Regions from separate parts of the Rhodopseudomonas telluris genome, predicted to be linked through region 2. Evidence: predicted binding sites of a transcription regulator. Region 2 holds the regulator's gene; the other holds the start of a gene.

Region 1 (7,099 bases), on a different contig from region 2:
GCGTCAAGGATCCGACAGTGGTCAACGGCCGAACCAGCTCCGAGGCACCGGCGTCGACGCCATCTCGGCCGACATCCACGCCGAATCTGGGGCCCCAGACGTCGCCGCTTCCGCTCGGCATCCGCCCGCCTCTTCGAGAGTACCGCAACTATAAGCATGACGGTCGCACGCGCGACCGCTAGCGCAGCAGCGTCCGAAACTACTCAGTCGGGGCCACGCGGATTGGGCGGTTTGATCGGCGCCGGGGCGTCTCGCCCGCCCGCCCGGCACCAGGGCCTCAATACGCGCGGCGCAACACCGGCTGGTTCGGCTCGGCGCACACGCGCTCCCAATACCAGCCATATTCGGTCTGGACCCGGACCAGCGGGCATCGGCGCCAGCCCGTGTATCCGTCCGGATACGGCCGCGCCCAGAACGAAGCCGGGACAACGTCTGAAGCGCCCACGCCAGTCATCGCCGACATCGCAGCACTCGCACAGGGTGGCGCGATGATCACAGCACCAAATGCGAAGATTCCGACAGCCACCAATTTCCGCACCATCAAATAGGCCCTTCCGCCATCAGCGTCGCCTCTCGCCGCGAGATCACCCAGCACATCGCGCCGGATGCGCGATGAGAGTATATTAAATCGTGAAAAAACGAAACGACGGGACGCGCGATACGTTTAAATTTTTCGTCATGGCTGCGGTGCGTCATCGCGGTCCGTGGGCGTTGCCAGATTTAATACTTGGACATCTAATTTAATATCTGGAGACAATGCCGACTTCCGATTATATTGGGCCCGATCGATCGGAGAACTTCAGTTGCTGCGAACTGCGTTGATTTTGTCGGCCATAGCGATCGCCGCGACCGCCCACGCTCAGGGCGTCAAGCAGGCTTCCACCTCGGGGGCCGTCAGGCCGACCGGACAGACCGCCCAGCCATCGCGTCCGACCGCGATCAGGACTATTCCGACCATCGCCCTGCCGCCCGGCAAGGCGATTCAACGAACCTATCGGGATGGCAAACTGCAATCCAGTACGCGCTAAATCCGAATTTACTTGGGCGTTTTTGCCTCGGCAGAGGACGGAGGCGTCAACTCGCCATTTTTGTCGATGCAATCGCGCCGAAACTTTTCACGGGCTTCGACGCCCGACATCGTTCCGACCCGTTGATTTGGAAATGCGAGAAGCGCGGCGGATTGGCATTTCTTGGCCACCTCCGCCGATATGGCCGAAGCGGGCGACACCGCCATCAGCCCCCAAAGAGTCGCCGTGACGAGCGACAGCACAAAACCAAACATCCGTGCCAAAGACGTTCCCCCTCTTGCCCCGCATATTAGCAACACAGGAGCGGTCGGAACGCAATTCGTCTCAGAATTAAATGTGACGAGAGTAACGCAAGCTACCCGGCGGATTTAAATTCGTGCCTGCCGCGCTCAATTCGCCCCTGCCCTCCACCACCCGCGCATTGAGCTCGGGCGCCCAAGCAGACCTGCAGCACGGCTCCGCAATTTCGGGAGGCAAGCGCCCGGGCTGCTGCCGTTGCCGAACCTTTGCGCGATGGATGTCCGGAAGGCGTGATCGGTCGGGCCGGGCCACCGCTTTCAGATCGCCATCATCTGGTCGTCCTGCATGGCCAGCAGGGTCAGCTTCCCCGTTGCATAGGCCCCGGTGTCGATATTGATGCGGTTCGGGCGAATTTCCGGCTCCGCGACGGGGGTGTGCCCGTGAACGACGTATTTGCCGAAATCGGCCGTGCTGCTCAGAAACTCATCGCGGATCCAGAGCAGGTCCTGATCGCGCTGTGCCTCCAACGCGACGCCGGGCCGTACGCCAGCATGGACGAAGAAATAATCGCCAAAAATGAGCGAGGAATGCAGGCCTCGCAGAAAGGCCAAATGCCCGTCCGGCATCGCAGCCGCGAGCCCCGCCACCAGATCTGCCTGCTCGCCCGGCCCCGGGTTGACGCTCGGACGTAGTCCGTAAGACAACAGCGTCGGCAGCCCGCCGAACAACCGCCAGTCGGCGAGCTTGCGTGGCTCCGCCAAAACATCGAGCATGAAGGCTTCGTGATTACCCTTGAGGCACACCACCTCGCGGCTGCTTTGCCGTTCGATCAACAGATCGAGCACGCCGCGCGAGTTCGGGCCGCGATCGACATAATCGCCCAAATAGATCTCGATGGCCCGCGCGACTGGCCGCTTGCCAAGATCGGCTTCGATGGCATCGAAGTTGCGCATCAGCAGGTCCGCGCGGCCGTGAATGTCGCCGACCGCGTAAATCCGCACGCCGGATGGAAGGCGCGGCTTGGGAAGGCTTGATCTAAATCGGAGAAGGGCCATAACGTCGAGTTTACAGCACGGCCGCGACCAGATCGAATGCCAACTGGGGCTGGAGCGAAGCGGATATCGCCCCGGCACTCGCCGGGCGAAGTCGTACGATATTCGCAGAACCGGCGCCGACGGCCAAACTGCGCATCATCTTAGTCGTGCCTTCTTCCAGCGCTCGGCCCCTGATGGCTGCTGATGCGAGGCCTCGACCGTTCAAGCCCGTTTCGAACATCAAGGTGCTGCGCCGAGTACCCGGCTGTGCTGATTGATCGTGGTGTTTTTGTGCCTTCGCCGTCTCCTCCCCGCACATCTGTCTGACGCGCGCTGGAGAAGATTCGCGACGAACGGCTTCTAAAGCGCGACTGCTTGCAGCCGGCGAGCGCTTCGGTCGCGATTGCCAACCTGCGACGCGACAGGCGCGGCGCCCCTGCGGCATCACAATGCTTAGCGCGGATCGGAAGCCAGGAACTGGCAAGGATGTGGACGAGTGCGAAACAGCTGGCCCGCTTGGACATGCTGTAAGCGGTCGATCGGTTTCGCCTTCGCCTTCACATAATCGGCGGCGTTGTCGCACCCGCGCCGAGTGAACGCTGCACCATCACGGTGTCGGCCCAGCGGCCGAAGCGATACGCAACGCCCGGTAGCCGTCCAACCGTTGCGAAACCGAAGCTCTCATGCAAGCCGAGCGACGCCGTATTATCCGCATCAATGTAGCCGATCATCTGCCGGAAACCTGCTGCCGCGCAGGCGTCGATCAATTCGTGCATCAGGCATCGGCCGAGACCGCAGCCCAGGTGGTCCGGATGCACATAGATCGAATGCTTGACCGTGTGCCGATAAGCCGGGCGTTTGCGGAACAGCACCACGTAAGCATATCCGACGACGACATCCCCGCGGATCGCCACCAGATGCGGGAAGCGACGATTGCGCAGGTTCTTACGCCGCTCCTTGAGGTCGTCGGGCTGCGGCGTGCCATTGTCGTCGATCCCCTCGTCGAGACCACGTCGGATGTAGTAACGATAGATGTCGAGCATCGCTTCGACGTCGCCGTCGTGCGACGGACGGATCAGGATCGGCAAGGCGCTATCCACGACAACTCCCGGATACGGCATACAAATTATTCGGCCACCACATAGGTGTAGAGACGGATGCGTCCCGCCTCATCGAACTCGCGATAGACGCCCTGGATTTCCACCTCGAAGCCCGGGAACTGATTGAAGCTCTGCTCGAACATCTGCAGATAGTCGAGCATCGGCTTCGCGCGCTCGCTCAGCCGTTCACCCGGAACGATGGTCGCGATCCCCGGCGGATAGACCACGAAAGGCGTCGTGGCGATCCGGCCGGCAATCTGGCTGATCGGCAAATAGTCGACGTCGTTACGCACGAGGCAACGCGCGGCATCGCGCGGCGACATCGCGATCTCGGGGAGATGATCGGGAAGAAATTGCTTGGCCTGCAGGCCGCTGACGTCGGCGTCCCGGAAAAACCGGTGCATTTGGCCGCACAGATCGCGTAGCCGGACGCCGGCGTAGCGCGTCGGCCGGCGCCGACAGAATTCCGGGATGACGTCTTCAAGCGGCGCGTTGTCGTCGTGCAGCTTCTTGAAGGCGACGAGGCCGCTGATGAGCGTGCCGGCCTTGCTCGCCTCGACGCCCGGCGTCAGCAGAAAGAGCAGCGAGTTGAGATCATTCTTCTCCGGCACGATACGGTTCTCGCGCAGATATTGCGCCACCACCGGGGCAGGGATGCCGTGCTCGGCATAGCGGCCGGTCGCGCGGTCGAAGCCGGGCGTAAGCAGCGTCAGTTTGTTCGGATCGGTCATGACGAAGCCCGGCGTCATGTTCGCGAATCCGTGCCAACTCGCATCCGGCGCGATCTGCCAGAACGCCGGGTGGGTCGCGAGTTGATCGGTGCTCACCGCCTCCCAGGCGACATCGTGCACCCCACCCTCGCGTGCGGCGTCGGCGATCGTCACACGGTCCGGCACGAAAGGATCGAAGAACCAGCGCCGGTCCGGCCTCGCCTCTTTCTCCTCGAATTCGCGCCGCACCGCGCGGATCTTCTTGCGCAGCTCGATGCCGAGCCGGATCGTGTCGTCCCACAGCACCTCACCAGAGCGTCCCTTCATCATCTGCGCGCCGACGTCGAGCGATGCGAACAGCGGATAGAACGGCGAGGTCGAGGCGTGCTGCATGAAGCTTTCGTTGAAGCGCCGGTGTTCGACGCGCCGCTTCTGACCGCGGATGTGGCGGTCCTTGATGTGGATCTGCGAGGCCTGTGAAAAGCTGGCGAGTTGCTTGTGGGTGGACTGCGTCGCGATGATCCCGGGCGCGTCATCGCCGAGATCCGCCAACCCCATGGCGAAGCGGCCGGCAAACAGCGGATGAAACTTCATGAAGCCGGCCCAGGCTTCGTCGAACAGGATGTAGTCGCACAGGTGCCCGATGCGGCGCAGGATCATCTCGGCGCTGTGGATGGTGCCGTCATAGGTGCACTGCTCGACCACCGCGACCCGGAAGGGCCGCGGCTTGCGCCACGCGTCCGGGTCCTTGACCAGCGGATGAGTGCGGATGCGCTCGCGCAGCGCGGTCTCGTCGAGTGCGTCCCAGGCCATCGGCCCGATCAGCCCCCAGGCATTGCGGACAGTCGGCACATAGACGGGGATGCCGCCTGCGACCATCAGTGCGCCGTGATGCGCTGCCTTGTGATTGTTGCGATCGAACAGGACGAGATCGCCGTCGGTGACCAGCGCGCCGAGCGCGACCTTGTTCGAGCTCGAGGTGCCGTTGAGCACGAAGTACGTCTTCTCGGCGCCGAAGATCTGCGCCGCCTCCTGCTGCGCGCGCAGCGCCGGCCCTTCGTGTGTCAGCAGGTCGCCAAGGTCGAGCACCGAATTGTCGAGGTCGTCGCGAAACACTGCTTCGCCGAGATGCTCGATGAACACGCGGCCGATGGGACTGCGGCTGTAGAACATGCCGCCGTTGTGGCCCGGACAGGTCCAAAGCTGATTGCCTTCCTCCGCGTAGTCGACCAGCGCGCCAAAGAACGGAGTCTTCAGCGTGTCGGCGTATTGCTTCAGCCGGCTGATCAGATTGCGCGCGATGAAGGTGGGGGTCTCTTCGGACAGGAACACATAACCATCGATGAAATCGAGCACCTCGACCGGCACTTCCTCGAACCGCTTGCGACGGATCAGCAGGACGATCGGGAAGTCGAGGCCGCGCCGACGCATCAGATTGATCAGCGCGGCTGTCTTGCCCTCGAGGCCCTTCTTGCCCCAGTCGACCACCATGCAGCCGATCGCTGCATCGGTCTGTACAGCGATCTCGGCATCTTCAAGCTTGCGCGCCTTGACGATCTCGAAACCTGACCGCTCGATCTCGGCGACGATCTGGTTGAACCGCAGCCCTTCGAGATCATCCGCGTCGAAGGTGGGAGCCGAGAACAGGAAGGTGAAGCGCCTGAAATAGTCCATGAGGATATCCGGTTGATTGCCGGACACTCTCTCGCTGCGTTGTGTGACAGTGTGGTGACATGGGACGGACCGCTCACGTCTGATTTCTTGGCAGAAACGTGCGGTCGCCGCGCAGTGGCGAACCGCCGCGCATCGATCCGCAGACGGCATCGGTCAAAAGAAGTTCTGAGATCAAAGCAACCGCGATGGCACGTGCCAAAACGCGAAATCGGGACACCACCGGTGCCTGCCCTTGATCATCGAATTATAGGACTTCAAGGAAGGACTTGGTGGGCGCACCAGGGCTCGAACCTGGGACCCGCTGATTAAGAGTCAGCTGCTCTACCAACTGAGCTATGCGCCCCCGAACCGATCAGAGTTTCCGCTCGGGACGGCTGCGTTTAGCAAAGCGGATCGGAGATGTCCAGCAAGCCAGACGACATTTTTACGTCATTCTGGATTTCTTGTGGACCGGAGAAAACCGCCGGCAATCCGGCGGTTTCCAGGCCGATTGCTCTGCCGACGAGACTAAAGCCGGCGCGGGCCGGGTCCGTCGTCGTCGCGGTCGTCCATCATGCCGGGGCCTCCCGGACCACGGTCGCGGTTCCAGCGCGGACCGCGATCATCGTCATCGCGGTGCATCCGCGGATGGTGGTGTGGACCGCGGCCCCATCCGCCTTCGAAACGGGTCAGAACCCGCAGGCGGCGCTTCTGGCCCTCGTCCAGCGACTTGTAGAGCGGGTCCGCAGCGTCGGCGATCTTCTTCATCGCCGCAGCGCTCTCGGCCATCCGGTCGGCGCGGTCGCGCAGCCGCGCCACCGGATCGACAGCCTTGCTGTCGCGATCGTCGTCGCGCGCCTTCATCCGCGCCTCGGCGCGGTCGATCCGCAACTTGGCGAAGTCTTTCACTGCGGCCTCGAGCGGTGGCCACAGCTTTTCCTGATCGGGGGTGAGCTTGAGCCCCGCATGCACCGCCGCGATCCGCGCATCGGCGAAGGCGGCGCGATCCTCCGCGCTGGCCCAGGGGCGATGATCGCGGTGTTGGTCGAACCAGCCGTGATGCTGGGCATAGGCAGCCGAGGAGCCGGCGAGAGCCAGCACGGTCGCGCCGGCGAGCAAAACCTTCTTCATGGAAACCTCCTTGCAAAGGTCTCCCGAAGATGAGGTCGCCGCCCTGCCCGATCAACTTACGCTTTGGACAGAAAGCGGAAGATGACCAAGATGTCATCTTCACGCAGTGTTACTTATCGTGCCCGGCGTTTCGCCGCGTATCAACGTGTTGCTAACTCGCATTCACCACACGTTCATACCGTCCTCACAACATGCCGAGCATC
Region 2 (7,099 bases):
GTTGCCGGCAACGTCAGCCAGACCAAGAACTCGATCGGCTACGTCGAGTACGCCTACGCCAAGCAGAACAAGCTGACCTACACCGGCCTGATCAACAGCACCGGCAAGCCGGTTCAGCCGACCATCGCGGCGTTCCAAGCTGCGGCGGCCAACGCCGACTGGGCCAAGGCTCCGGGCTATTACCTGATCCTGACCAACCAGCCGGGCGAAACCTCGTGGCCGATCACTGCCGCGACCTTCATCCTGATGCACAAGGAGCCGGTCGACAAGGCGGCGTCCGCCGAGGCGATCAAGTTCTTCAAGTGGGCGTTCGAGAAGGGCGGCAAGGCTGCCGAAGAGCTCGACTACATCCCGATGCCGGAACCGGTCGTCAAGCTGATCGAGAAGACCTGGTCGTCGGATATCAAGAGCTGATCTGAACCATCGGTCGTGCGACCGGCTTCGGCCGGTCGCACGGTTGCTCCCGGCTTTCGGGATTACTTTCCAACTATCTGCGATCCGGCCCGCACCGGCCGGTTTCGAGGCCGCACTGAGGGGCGCAGTGCGGATGAGGCCCTGGCCGCAGACGCGGCCTGGCGCTCGGTTCAACCAGAAATCTCCAGGCTACGCGGCTCGTTTATCGTAACCTGCATCAGCGCAAGGAGACAGGCGTGGCGGACATGGCAGTAGACAGCACGGGGCTGCAAGCGGCGGCTGGACCTTATGATCGGGCCCGCGCCCTGAGTGCCTTCAAGCTCAGCGACTCGGCGTTCTACTGGACCACCCGCGCCTGCGCGATCTCGGTCCTGCTCATCCTCGGCGGCATCATCATCTCGCTGATGGTCGGCGCCTGGCCGGCGCTGCGCGAATTCGGCTTCTCCTTCCTGACCACCGCCCGCTGGGCTCCCGCCAACGATCCGCCGGTGCTCGGCGCACTCGGCCCGATCTACGGCACGCTGGTGACCTCGGTGATCGCGATGGTGATCGCCATCCCGGTCGGCCTCGGCATCGCGATCTTCCTCACCGAGCTGTGCCCGATGTGGCTGCGTCGCCCGATCGGCCTCGCCATCGAACTGCTCGCCGGCATTCCGTCGATCATCTACGGCATGTGGGGCTTCTTCGTACTCGGCCCGTTCCTGGCCAATCATTTCCAGCCGGCGATGATCGCGCTGTTCGATGGCGTGCCGGTGCTCGGCACCATCTTCGCCGGGCCGCCGTCCTATCTCAGCCTGTTCAATGCCTCGCTGATCCTCGCCATCATGGTGCTGCCGTTCATCACCGCGATCTCGGTCGATGTGTTCAAGACCGTGCCGCCGGTGCTGAAGGAAGCCGCCTACGGGGTCGGCTGCACCACCTGGGAAGTCGTCCGCAAGGTGGTGATCCCCTACACCCGGGTCGGCGTGATCGGCGGCATCATGCTGGCGCTCGGCCGCGCGCTCGGCGAGACCATGGCGGTGACCTTCATCATCGGCAATTCGTTCCGGATTTCCGGCTCGATCTTCGGTCCCGGCACCACCATCTCGGCGGCGATCGCGTCCGAGTTCGCCGAGAGCGACGGCCTGCATCAGTCCGGCCTGATCCTGCTCGGCCTGCTGCTGTTCATTCTGACGTTCATCGTGCTGGCGGCCGCGCGCCTGCTGCTGCTGCGGCTCGAACTGAAGGCGGGCAAGTAATCATGTCGACGACCCAAGCCGTCAATCCGATCTACAAGCGCCGCCACCGCACCGACGTGATCATCAAGGTGCTGTGCTCGGCCGCCGCGCTGTTCGGCGTCACCTGGCTGGCGCTGATCCTGTTCACGCTGTTCTGGAACGGCCTCGCCGGCCTGCATCTGCAGGTGTTCACCCAGAACACGCCGCCGCCGGGCTCGAACGAAGGCGGCCTGCTCAACGCCATCGTCGGCTCGATCATCATGACGGTGCTGGGCGTCGGCATCGGCGCGCCGCTTGGCCTGTTCGCCGGCACGTACCTCGCCGAATACGGCAAGCACGATCGGCTCACCTCGGTGATCCGCTTCATCAACGACATCCTGCTCAGCGCGCCGTCGATCATCATCGGCCTGTTCATCTACGGCGCGGTAGTGGTGACGATGGGGCGGTTCTCGGCGCTCGCGGGTTCGCTGGCGCTGGCCGTCATCGTCATTCCGGTGGTGGTGCGGACCACCGAGGACATGCTGCTGCTGGTCCCGAGCTCGCTGCGCGAAGCGGCTTCCGCGCTCGGTCTGCCGCGCTCGCTGGTGATCCGCCGGATCGCCTACCGCGCCGCCCGGGCCGGTCTCATCACCGGCATCCTGCTGGCCACGGCGCGCGTCGCCGGCGAGACCGCGCCGCTGCTGTTCACGGCGCTCAGCAATCAGTTCTTCAGCTTCGACCTGACCAAGACGATGGCCAACCTGCCGGTGACCATCAACAACTTCGTTCAGAGCCCCTACGATTACTGGAAGCAGCTCGCCTGGACGGGCGCTCTGCTGATCACCCTGACCGTGCTTGCCCTGAATATTGGTGCGCGCATCATCGGCGCCGAGAGGACCACGAAATGACCGAGATTTCGATTGCCACCACGCTGCCGAGCGGACCTGGCCCCGCCATCGCCAGCCAGCCCGACGGCCCGGCCAAGGTGGTGGTGCGCGATCTGAACTTCTACTACGGCCAGAACCACGCGCTGAAGCACATCAACCTCGCGCTCGCCACCAACCGGGTTACCGCCTTCATCGGCCCGTCGGGCTGCGGCAAGTCGACCCTGCTGCGGATCTTCAACCGGATGTACGATCTGTATCCGGGGCAGCGCGCCGAGGGGCAGGTGATGCTCGACGGTCAGAACGTGCTGGATCCGAAGCTCGACCTCAACCTGCTGCGCGCCCGCGTCGGCATGGTGTTCCAGAAGCCGACGCCGTTCCCGATGACGATCTATGAGAACATCGCGTTCGGCATCCGGCTGTACGAGAAGATCTCCAAGTCGGAGATGGACGGCCGCGTCGAGAAGGCGCTGCGCGGCGCCGCGCTGTGGACCGAGGTCAAGGACAAGCTCGGGGCCTCCGGCCTCAGCCTGTCGGGCGGCCAGCAGCAGCGTCTGTGCATCGCCCGCACCATCGCGGTGCGGCCCGAAGTGATCCTGTTCGACGAGCCGTGCTCGGCGCTCGATCCGATCTCGACCGCCAAGATCGAAGAGCTGATCGACGAACTCAAGGAAGACTACACGATCGCGATCGTCACCCATAACATGCAGCAGGCGGCCCGCGTCTCGGAGTCGACCGCGTTCATGTATCTCGGTGAGCTGATCGAGTTCGGCCCGACCAACAAGATCTTCACGTCGCCGAACGATCGGCGGACCCAGGATTACATCACCGGCCGCTTCGGCTGACGCGCCAGGCGCGAGGAGAACGGACATGGGCTTCGAGCACACCACCAAGGCGTTCGACGGCGACCTTCAGGAACTGACCCGCATGGTCGCCGAAATGGGCGGTCTGGCCGAACGCCAGATCGTCGACTCGGTCGACGCGCTGGTCCGGCGCGACGTCGCGCTCGGCGCGCGCGTCGTGGCGGCCGATCAGGAAATCGACCAGATGCAGCGCGCGATCGAAGAGCGCGCGGTGCTGACGATCGCGCGGCGGCAGCCGATGGCGGTCGACCTGCGCGACATCGTCGGCGCGATGCGGGTCGCCACCGACCTGGAGCGGATCGGCGATCTCTCCAAGAACATCGCCAAGCGCGTCAACGCCATCGACAGCGACTTCCACCCGCTGAAGCTGATCCGCGGCCTCGAGCACATGACCGATCTGGTGCAGTCCCAGGTCAAGGCGGTGCTGGACGCCTATACGGCGCACGATTTGCCCGCCGCGATGGTGGTGTGGAACGGCGACGAGGAAGTCGACGCGATCTGCACCTCGCTGTTCCGCGAGCTGCTCACCTACATGATGGAAGATCCGCGCAACATCTCGTTCTGCATCCACCTGATGTTCTGCGCCAAGAATATCGAGCGGATCGGCGACCACGCCACCAACATCGCCGAGACGGTGTTCTACATGATCGAAGGCCAGCAGATTCTGGACAAGCGCCCGAAGGGCGACATGACCACCTTCGCCAACGCCACGCCGGGCAACTAACGTATCGTCCGCGAACCGCGGACGGTGCCCAACGATGAAGACGAGGACGACATATGGGCGCGCGCATTCTGGTAGTTGAAGACGAGGAAGCGCTGACCACGCTGCTGCGCTACAATCTGGAATCCGACGGCTACGACGTCGAGACCGTCGCACGCGGCGACGACGCCGATACAAGGATGAAGGAGCGGATTCCGGATCTGGTGGTGCTGGACTGGATGCTGCCGGGCCTGTCCGGCATCGAACTGTGCCGTCGCCTGCGGGCGCGGCCGGAGACCAAGCAGCTACCGATCATCATGCTGACCGCGCGCGGCGAGGAAAGCGAGCGCGTCCGCGGGCTCGCCACCGGGGCCGACGACTACATCGTCAAGCCGTTCTCGGTGCCGGAACTGCTGGCGCGGGTGAAGGGTCTGCTACGGCGCGCGGCGCCGGAGCGGCTCGCCACCGTGCTGTCCTACGGCGATCTCGAACTCGACCGCGACAAGCGTCGCGTCGCACGCTCCGGCCGGCCGATCGACCTCGGTCCGACGGAGTATCGCCTGCTCGAGTTCTTCCTGGAGCATCCCGGCCGGGTGTTCAGTCGGGAGCAGCTGCTCGACGGCGTCTGGGGCCGTGACATCTATATCGACGAACGCACCGTCGACGTGCACATCGGCCGGCTGCGCAAGCTGCTCAACCCCGGCCGCGAACAGGACCCGATCCGCACCGTCCGCGGCGCGGGTTACGCGCTGGACGACCGCTTCGCCAAGGCGGAAAGCAGCCCGTCCTGATTGTTAGTTCGATCGGGATCGAGCGCGAAGGTGGCGTGAGCGACGCAGCGCCTGAACGGTAGCTCATCGGTAGCCCGCATGAGCGGAAGCGACATGCGGGGGTGACCGGTGCTTCCCGCATATCACTTCCGCTCATGCGGGCTATGATTTTGACGCCATCACAGCCGAGATCCTCCGCGAAAGCGGAGGATCTCGGATTGCAGCGGGGGCGTGTGGAGCAACTGGCGCTCTGGAATGCTGGGTCGCCCGTCTTGCGCAGGCGCTGCCGTTTGAGCGGCGACTAACATGGCGCCCAAGCGGCGCTGGTATCAGTGCCCTCTCCGCTCGCGGGAGAGGGCAGCCTCGGCGCCGGCCGCCCGTGCGGTCGGGTGAGGGGGCGTGTTACCGCGTGGTCTTCGGGGCAGCGCGGCGGCGGTCGCCGACGGGCTGGTAGGCGATGCGCGAGTGGTGCGCGCAGTAGGGCAGGCCGGGCAGCGACTTGCCGCCGCAGAAGAAGAATTCCGGATTGCTCGGATCGCCGATCGGCCAGTGGCAGGTGGCTTCGTTGAGCTCGAGCAGCGACAGCCGCTGGTTCATCGGCACCACGTTGTCGTAGGTGACCGGTTCCGGCTCGGCCTCGACTTCGAACACATGCGCGAGCGCGGTGTTGCCGCGCGCCACCGGACGTGTGACCCGCATCATATGCTGGGCCGGACGCGCCTTGCGCGGGCGCGGCGCGGCTGAGGTCGGGCTCTTGGCCCGGCCCGACAGGCCGAGACGGTGCACCTTGCCGATCACGGCGTTACGCGTCACGTTGCCGAGCTCCGCGGCAATTTGACTCGCCGACAGCCCGCCTTCCCATAATTTCTTCAACTGCTCGACGCGCTCGTCCGTCCAGGTCAATGCCGTCATCGTTCTATCCCTTCCTGCCGCGCGGCGCTGGTTCAGCGCGGAACCGCAGCTGTGAGGTCGTCCAAATGTCTTGCCGGCAGAATCCCTTAGCCCTCGCCGGACGACCATTGCCGCCCGGGCGATACGCACCCACCGAGAGCTCAATAAGGATTACAAACCGCGCACGAGATGTCGTACCCGACAGCCAAAACGCTACAATATGCCGTGACTCACGCGCAAGAGTCAGACCTGGTGCGTCCACACCTTCTCATCAAGTGAGTCATAACCGTCACAGCGGCGATGTTGCGGCAGCCCCGACGCAGGTCGTTGAAAGCCCCGGTTGACAGGCACTTCAGCGCACCTAGAATGTCCCTACGTGCCGCCTGGAAAGGCGGCACGTTTCGTTTTCGGGGTACGTTGGCCCGTGACCGCGTCGCAAGCGGCCGGCCGGCGGCCCGCTTTTCCGATTGGATCGGCCATGTCGAGCGCAGCTTCTACGTCCCATCTTTTGCCGGTATTCGCCAGGGCGGACGTCGCCTTCGAGCGCGGCGAGGGCGTCTGGCTGCACGGCGCCGACGGCGAGCGCTATCTCGACTTCACCAGCGGTGTCGCGGTCAATTCGCTCGGCCATTGCCACCCGCATCTGGTCGAGGCGCTGCAGCAGCAGGCGACGAAGCTGTGGCACATGTCGAACCTGTTCAAGAGCCCGGACGGCGAGCGGCTGGCGGCGCGGCTGTGCGAACAGAGCTTCGCCGACAAGGTGTTCTTCGCCAATTCGGGCGCCGAGGCGATGGAATGCGCGCTGAAGATGGCGCGGCACTATCACTTCTCGAAAGGCGCGCCGGAGCGCACCCGCATCATCACCTTCGAGGGCGCGTTCCATGGCCGCACGCTCGGCACGCTCGCGGCGACCGGCTCGGCCAAGTATCTCGAAGGCTATGGCGAGCCGCTGAGCGGCTTCGACCAGGTGCCGCTCGGCGACATCGAAGCGGTGAAGAAGGCGATCGGCCCGCACACCGCCGCCATCCTGATCGAGCCGCTGCAAGGCGAGGGCGGCGTGCGCTCGCCCGAGACCGCGTTCTTCCGCGCGCTGCGCGAGCTGTGCGATCAGCACGGCCTGCTGCTGATTTTCGACGAGGTGCAGACCGGCATGGGCCGCACCGGCGAGCTGTTCGCCTACAAGCGGATCGGCGTCACGCCGGACCTGATGTCGCTCGCCAAGGCGCTCGGCGGCGGCTTCCCGATCGGCGCGTGCCTGGCGACCGCCGAGGCGGCAACCGGCATGGCGCCGGGCTCGCACGGCTCGACCTTCGGCGGCAATCCGCTGGCGGTGGCGTCCGCCAATGCGGTGCTCGACGTGATGCTGAAGCCCGGCTTCTTC

What was found. The regulator PhoB, encoded in region 2, activates phosphate uptake and scavenging genes when phosphate is short. The targets are predictions, from matches to a motif close to TGTCATNNANCTGTCAT.
Region 1: the regulator PhoB is predicted to act here: its motif matches at 5,830-5,846, upstream of ACFFJ6_RS17770 (Orn/Lys/Arg family decarboxylase).

What each region holds. Positions count from the first base shown of each region.
Region 1 covers NZ_JBHLWM010000008.1:6,508-13,606, reverse strand. The annotation lists gene ACFFJ6_RS17800 (hypothetical protein) at 1-121, opposite strand, end outside; gene ACFFJ6_RS17795 (hypothetical protein) at 278-463, opposite strand; gene ACFFJ6_RS17790 (hypothetical protein) at 804-1,028, shown strand; gene ACFFJ6_RS17785 (hypothetical protein) at 1,037-1,291, opposite strand; gene ACFFJ6_RS17780 (metallophosphoesterase family protein) at 1,586-2,323, opposite strand; gene ACFFJ6_RS17775 (GNAT family N-acetyltransferase) at 2,860-3,423, opposite strand; gene ACFFJ6_RS17770 (Orn/Lys/Arg family decarboxylase) at 3,429-5,786, opposite strand; tRNA gene ACFFJ6_RS17765 (tRNA-Lys) at 6,054-6,129, opposite strand; gene ACFFJ6_RS17760 (Spy/CpxP family protein refolding chaperone) at 6,294-6,896, opposite strand; gene ACFFJ6_RS17755 (TRAP transporter large permease) at 7,081-7,099, opposite strand, start outside.
Region 2 covers NZ_JBHLWM010000001.1:168,432-175,530, forward strand. The annotation lists gene pstS (phosphate ABC transporter substrate-binding protein PstS) at 1-414, shown strand, start outside; gene pstC (phosphate ABC transporter permease subunit PstC) at 651-1,652, shown strand; gene pstA (phosphate ABC transporter permease PstA) at 1,655-2,518, shown strand; gene pstB (phosphate ABC transporter ATP-binding protein PstB) at 2,515-3,339, shown strand; gene phoU (phosphate signaling complex protein PhoU) at 3,365-4,081, shown strand; gene phoB (phosphate regulon transcriptional regulator PhoB) at 4,135-4,848, shown strand; gene ACFFJ6_RS00805 (GcrA family cell cycle regulator) at 5,230-5,739, opposite strand; gene ACFFJ6_RS00810 (aspartate aminotransferase family protein) at 6,197-7,099, shown strand, end outside.